2 regions of the Bradyrhizobium sp. USDA 4451 genome follow, and region 2 is predicted to be linked to the other one. Evidence: predicted binding sites of a transcription regulator. Region 2 holds the regulator's gene; the other holds the start of a gene.
The links. The regulator LexA, encoded in region 2, represses DNA repair genes until DNA is damaged. The targets are predictions, from matches to a motif close to TGTTCNNNNTGTGTTCNG.
Positions count from the first base shown of each region.

Region 1: uvrA (excinuclease ABC subunit UvrA) is a predicted target of LexA. The motif match lies at 1,956-1,973, and genes of this name have one in related genera.

Region 1 is NZ_JBTRCH010000001.1:5,638,910-5,642,424, reverse strand. Features, by position in the region: gene ACVMB0_RS25970 (outer membrane protein) at 40-792, shown strand; gene ACVMB0_RS25965 (outer membrane protein) at 1,044-1,703, shown strand; gene uvrA (excinuclease ABC subunit UvrA) at 2,060-3,515, shown strand, end outside.
Region 2 is NZ_JBTRCH010000001.1:5,936,861-5,940,375, reverse strand. Features, by position in the region: partial or broken gene ACVMB0_RS27405 (ComEC/Rec2 family competence protein) at 1-115, shown strand, start outside; gene ACVMB0_RS27400 (hypothetical protein) at 112-339, opposite strand; gene ACVMB0_RS27395 (hypothetical protein) at 497-925, opposite strand; gene lexA (transcriptional repressor LexA) at 1,202-1,906, opposite strand; gene ACVMB0_RS27385 (molybdopterin molybdotransferase MoeA) at 2,150-3,361, opposite strand; gene ACVMB0_RS27380 (HAD family hydrolase) at 3,387-3,515, opposite strand, start outside.

The sequences.
Region 1 (3,515 bases), 300 kb from region 2:
GCCTGTCCTGCGATGATCGAATCGAAGCGGGATGGATCCATGAAACAGCTTCTGTGTGCAGCCGGCCTCGCCGTGCTCAGCGTTTCGTCCGTGTCGGCGGCTGACCTTGCCGCAAAGGCCCCCCAGCCGGCGGTTGCCGCGCCTGTGACCAGCTGGAACGGCTTCTATCTCGGCGCCCAGGGCGGCGGCGGCTGGGGCACCAGCAGCGAGACCTATCTCGGCGCCCCGAACGATGCGACGTTCATCGGCACGCAAAGCTACACTACCGGCGGTGGCTTCATCGGCGGCGTGATCGGCTACAACGTCCAGGCCGGCCCTGCCGTGTTCGGCATCGAGAGCGCCTACCACTGGGCCTCCATCACCGGCCGCTCCGGCGTGATCAATGTCGGGCCGCCAAGCGTGCTCGACACCTACTACACCGAGCTGCGCAGCTTCGGCGACATCAAGGGCCGGCTCGGTTACGCCGATGGCGCCACGCTGTGGTTCGTCAGCGGCGGCGCTGCGGTCGGCGACATCCTGCATCGCTACAATGCCGGGCTCGCACCGCCCTCGGCCTCGGCCAGCGACACCCGCTGGGGCTGGACCCTCGGCGCCGGCGTCGAATACATGTTCGCCGCGAACTGGTCGGCCAAGCTCGAGTACAACTACATCGATCTCGGCAAGGTTGCGCCGATCCAGTACACGCCCGCGCTCAACGATCGCTCGGAGTGGAAAGACACCTTCCACACCGTCAAGCTCGGCATCAATTACCATTTCAACGCCGCAAGCCCGGTCGTAGCAGCGAAATACTGAGCCTGCTGCGGTTGATCGCGCGACGCGCGCCTTCACATCAAAATAACGGCCGGCCTCGCGCCGGCCTTTTCGTTGCGCAAGCACACGGCGCGGCCGTTTTCCGTGCATTGTGGTTTCACGGATACACAACTTCCGAGATTTCTATGTAGAAACACGTGATCGTCACGCGACACTGCCGTGACGCTCCCTTCAATGTTTGAAGGGGACAACAAGAAAATGTGGCAAGAAAAACGGGAATTTGGACTTTGAAAATCAGGAATGTTTTGCTGGCCTCGGCCGGCATGTTTGCCCTCAGCGCAATTGCACCGGCAATGGCCGCCGATCTCGCCGCGCGCGGCCCCTACGTCAAGGCTCCGCCGCCGGTCGCGATCACCAACTGGACCGGCTTCTACATCGGCGGCTTCGGCGGCTACGCCAGCGAGAACTCCGGCAATCCGAAGATGGAAGGCGGCTTCGGCGGCGGCACGATCGGCTACAACTGGCAGGCCGGCAACATCGTGTACGGCCTCGAGGCCGACGGCGCCTGGGCTGACGTCGATGCGTCGGTCAGCGCGCTCGGCGTCACCGCGAAGAGCAAGATCGACGCGCTCGGCACCGTGCGCGGCCGCTTCGGCTTCGCGGTCGACAAGGTGCTGTTCTACGGCACCGGCGGCTATGCCTGGGTCGACAACGAGATCAGCGTCACCGCGCTCGGCGCCACCGTCTCGCAGAGCAACTTCCACTCCGGCTGGACCGTCGGCGCCGGCATCGAGGCGTTCATCGCCCCGCAGTGGTCGATCAAGGGCGAGTACCTGTATCGCAGCCTCGGCAGCGAGACCTACTTTGGCGTTGCCTCCGGCGACCTCAACCTGCACAGCGTGCAGTTCGGCGTGAACTACCACTTCGGCGGCCCGATCGTCGCCAAGTACTAAAGCATGATCCGGAAAAGTGCGAAGCGGTTTTCCGGAAAGATCATGCTCAAACAAAGACCTAAAGCGCGATGACAATTCGATCCAATCTCATTGCGCTCTAGGCAACGGACCAGGCGGATCCAGCATCGGATCGCACCGAAAGGCCGGCCTCGCGCCGGCCTTTTTGCATTTCGGAACCCATCCTGCTGCCGGCTGCTGCCATCCGGCAAACTATCCGTTGATGGCCGCTATTCAGCACTGGAAATTGCCGGCCGTTCTTCCTACGTTCCAGTCTTCACACCCATCGGCGCAAGCTCCCGGCATCACCGGCGATGCGCGCCCAAAAGGCGCCCGATCATGCGCCCGGAACTGTCGCTATGGATGAAGTGCTGAAGGCGAAGCGCCAACAGAACGCGGGCTCCTCATCGCGCGCCATCACGATCCGCGGCGCGCGCGAACACAATCTGAAGAACATCGACGTCGAGATTCCGCGCGACAAGCTCGTGGTGTTCACCGGCCTGTCCGGCTCCGGCAAATCCTCGCTCGCATTCGACACCATCTACGCCGAGGGCCAGCGCCGCTACGTCGAGTCGCTGTCGGCCTATGCGCGGCAATTCCTGGAGATGATGCAGAAGCCGGATGTCGACCAGATCGACGGCCTGTCGCCGGCGATCTCGATCGAGCAGAAGACCACGTCGAAGAACCCGCGCTCCACCGTCGGCACCGTCACCGAGATCTACGACTACATGCGCCTGCTCTGGGCGCGCGTCGGCGTGCCCTATTCGCCCGCCACCGGCCTGCCGATCGAGAGCCAGATCGTCTCGCAGATGGTCGACCGCGTGCTGGCGCTCCCCGAGGGCACCCGCCTCTATCTGCTGGCGCCGGTCGTGCGCGGCCGCAAGGGCGAGTACAAGAAGGAGCTCGCCGAATATCTCAAGAAGGGCTTTCAGCGTGTCAAGATCGACGGCACCTTCTACGAGCTGTCGGAAGCCCCTAGCCTCGACAAGAAATTCCCGCACGACATCGACGTCGTGGTCGACCGCATCGTGGTGCGCCCCGACCTCGCCCAACGCCTCGCGGAAAGTTTTGAGACCGCACTGAAGCTCGCCGAGGGTCTTGCGGTGATCGAATATGCCGACGCGCCCGCGGCGGCCGCGCAGGACGAGAAGAAAGAAGACAAGAAGAAGACCGCGAAAATCCACGACAAGAGCGGGCCCGAGCGCATCCTGTTCTCGGAAAAATTCGCCTGCCCGGTCTCCGGCTTCACGATCCCCGAGATCGAGCCGCGCCTGTTCTCGTTCAACAACCCCTACGGCGCGTGTCCGGCCTGCGGCGGCCTCGGCGTCGAGCAGCACATCGACGAGGACCTGGTCATCCCCGACAAGGAGCTGACCCTGCGCAAGGGCGCGATCGCGCCGTGGGCGAAATCGTCGTCGCCCTATTACATCCAGACCCTGACCGCGCTCGGCAAGCACTACAAGTTCACGCTCGATACCAAATGGAAGGACCTGACCAAGAAGGTCCAGAACGCGCTGCTGCACGGCTCCGGCGACGACGAGATCAAGTTCTCCTATGAGGACGGCGTCCGCTCCTACGACACCAAGAAGCCGTTCGAGGGCGTCGTCACCAACATCGACCGCCGCTATCGCGAGACCGAGAGCGAATGGGCGCGCGAGGAGCTCGGCAAGTATTTCTCCGACGTGCCCTGCGAAGGCTGCCACGGCTACCGGCTGAAGCCGGAGGCGCTGTGCGTCAAGATCGGCGGCAAGCATATCGGCGAGATCTCCGAGCTCTCGGTCAAGCGCGCCGGCGAATGGTTCGAGACCGTGCCGG
Region 2 (3,515 bases):
GCCTGCGGTTCCCGGCGACGGCGAGGCCGAGGCGACGCTCCGCGCCCCCGCCACCGCGCCACGGCCGGCCGTCGACGCCACGCCGGCGGAGAGCGATCTGCAGGGTGAGGATTAGCCGGGGTCTGGCGAGGGACCGGCCGGCAATTCGAACAGGCCGAGATGGTATTCATCGGAATCGGGGCCGGCGTCGGGCTTCTTGACGAGGGTGAAGGACGCCTCGGGGAATTGCTGCCAGACCTTCAGGTCGTCAGCCGTCACCGTCAGCCAGCCGAACCGGAACATGTAGCGGCCCGGCTCCGTGACGCGTCCAGCCTTTTGCCATGTGACCTTATCGACCACCGAGCAGGTTTCCGTGAGTGCACGTCCTCTGCGCCAGATGATGCGCCAAGGCGGCCGCCGACGCAAATCTCCTGCCGCGCCCCGGAACCCGACGTCCGGGGTCGCTCGAAATCGTTTCGGTCACTCGCCGCCGGGTCATCCTGCGGCGACGATGCGTTCAACCCAAAAACAGCGACGCAAATGCGGAGGGCCGCCGCTCCACAACCTTCGGCTTCTGCGCGACCGGCGGATGCAGTGCCGGCAATTGCAGCACGCTGACGCGCTGTCCCTCGACGAGCTGGGTCACTAGCACATGGCTGCCGTCGGGGAATTCGACCGCATCATGATGGCGATCCGGCACGTCGGGCTCGACTTCGTTGAACACGCCGACGCGGAAATTCAGCGTCTTGGTCCAGATCCAGCGGCTGTCGTAGCGAACGTTCTCGGCGAAAGCGAGCTCGGTGCCCGGCAGCATGCAGACCGCGACAGTCGGATCGTTCTCCGACGCAAAGCCGCGGGTCGACGTGCCGCGGAAGGTCGTGGTGATCAGCGTCTCTCCGACAATGGCGGGGCGCGATGCCACGGCGTGCAGACTATAGTCACACATCGGATGGCTCCTCAAATGGAGGTAGCGACCCGTGCCTCTCCTTGAGGCATAGGGCCTCTACCAGAGTGGACGATAGCGAACGAGTGTCAGCTCGTTTCTGGGCGATTGTACGACTCGCCCGAGACCGCCTCAATCACAAACACGCGACACTGCGTGAGAGGTATCGGAGCGCATCGAGCAGGCCGCATGCCGCGCTATCTTCCAAGGAACGATCCGATCTGTCGCTCGTTCCTCGCCGCCGCAAGTATTTGCCTCGCCGCCGCAACTATTTGCAATTCAGTACTTGCGATAGAGCCCGATCAGCTTGCCCTGGATGCGGACCCGGTTCGGCGGCAGGATGCGCACTTCATAGGCGGTGTTGGCCGGCTCCAGCGCGATCGAAGCGCCGCGGCGGCGGAAGCGCTTCAGGGTCGCTTCCTCCTCGTCGATCAGCGCCACCACGATGTCGCCGGTGTTGGCGACGTCGTTGCGCTGGATCAGCGCCATGTCGCCGTCGAGAATGCCGGCATCGACCATCGAGTCGCCGCGCACCTCCAGCGCATAATGCTCGCCGGAGCCGAGCATGTCGGGCGGCACGCTGATGGTGTGGCTGCGGGTCTGCAGCGCCTCGATCGGCGTACCGGCAGCGATCCGGCCCATGACCGGGACCGCGACCGGTCGATTGCCGTCATCCTCGGCGATCGGCGGCGTAGAGGTGCGCTTGCCGAGGGTGCCTTCGATGACGCTCGGGGTGAAGCCGCGGCGGCCGTTGCCGCCACCGGCCGACAGCTCGGGCAGCTTGATGACTTCGATGGCGCGGGCGCGGTTGGGCAGGCGGCGGATGAAGCCGCGCTCCTCCAGCGCAGTGATCAGGCGGTGGATACCGGACTTCGAGCGCAGGTCGAGCGCATCCTTCATCTCGTCGAAGGAGGGCGGGACGCCGGCCTCTTTCAGACGTTCATTGATGAAACGCAGAAGTTCGTACTGTTTGCGCGTGAGCATCTCGAGTATTCCCCCGGTTGATAGCGTCGTTCGATTCCGAGACTCTTCGGTGGGATCTGCAGACCGGGCCTGACCAAGGGAGCATGGTGCTTGCTGCAAGCGCTCCTGGGCGGCCTCCCGATTGTAGACACCAGTACTCGAAACAAATCATGAACGGACACTATATGTTCGATATGTGTTCCGCAACCACTTAATTTCCGGTGAACACGCCCGGCGGCGCACAATCGCCGCGGTGAGAAAACCCTATTCGGGCAGCATCAGGATCTCGCATTCGCTGCCGGCGACGGCGGCCGGCGCAAACGGCGGACGCACGAGAAGTGCGCGTGCCGCAGCGAGATTCCCGAGCAGCGAAGAATCCTGCTGCATCACGGGCGTTGCGATCAGCGTGCCGTCGTCGCGCGTCTCGAGACGCGCGCGCAGATAGTCCTCGCGCTGGTCGTTGGCAGCGAGGTCGCGGCCGAGCAAAGCGGTCGCGCGGCGATGATGAATCGCTTTTCGGCCGCTCAGCGCCCGAATCAACGGCACCAGAAACAGGAAGGCGCAGACGTAGGACGACACCGGATTGCCGGGCAGGCCGATCACCCGCATCGCCTCGAGCCGGCCATGCATCATCGGCTTGCCGGGCCGCATCGCGATCCGCCAGAACGCCATCGCGACGCCCTCGGCCTCCAGCGACTGCTTGACCAGGTCGTGGTCACCGACCGAGGCGCCGCCGGTCGTGATCAGGATGTCGGCTCCGGTGTCGCGGGCCCGGCGGATGCCGGCCGTGGTGGCCTCAACCGTATCGGCGGCAATCCCGAGATCGATGGTCTCAGCGCCTTCGGCACGCGCCAGCGCCCGCAGCGCATAGCCGTTGGAATAGACGATCTGGCCGGGTCCGGGCTGCGAGCCCGGCATCACCAGCTCGTCGCCGGTCGCCAGCACCGCGACCTTCGGCCGGCGGCGCACGGCGAGTTCCGGATGGTTCATGGCGGCGGCCAGCGACAGCGCGCGGTCGGAGAGGCGGCTGCCGGCGGCGAGCAGAACGTCACCCTCGCGGAAGTCGACCCCCGCGGGGCGGATGTGCCGTCCGACGGCGGCAGCCTCGCTGATCGTGATGTGGTCGCCGTCGACGGCGGTGTCTTCCTGGATGATGACGGCGTCGGCGCCGTCGGGGATCACGCCGCCGGTGAAGATCCGCACCGCTTCGCCTGCACCGACCGTGCGCTCGAACGGCCGGCCGGCGGCGACTTCGCCGATCACCTTGAGTCGCGCCTTCAGGTCAGCCGCATCGGCGGCGCGCACCGCATAGCCGTCCATCGCCGACATCGGCTGCGGCGGCTGAGTGCGCCGCGCGGCGAGGTCGCGTGCCAGGGTGCGGTGATAGGCGGCATCGAGCGCGACCATTTCCTCCGGCAGCGGTTCGGCGCCGGCCAGGACGGCGGACAGGGCATCGGCAACCGGCATCAGGGCCACGCTCGGAGCTCCTCAAGTCCAGGGTTCAAATACCGAGCGCGGTCAGCGCCCTTGCCACGTCATCCGTCGATGTCACGTGGACGGCATGAAGGCCGCGCGCCCGCGCGCCTTCGATATTGGCGGCCAGGTCGTCGAAGAACAGGATCCGCGACGC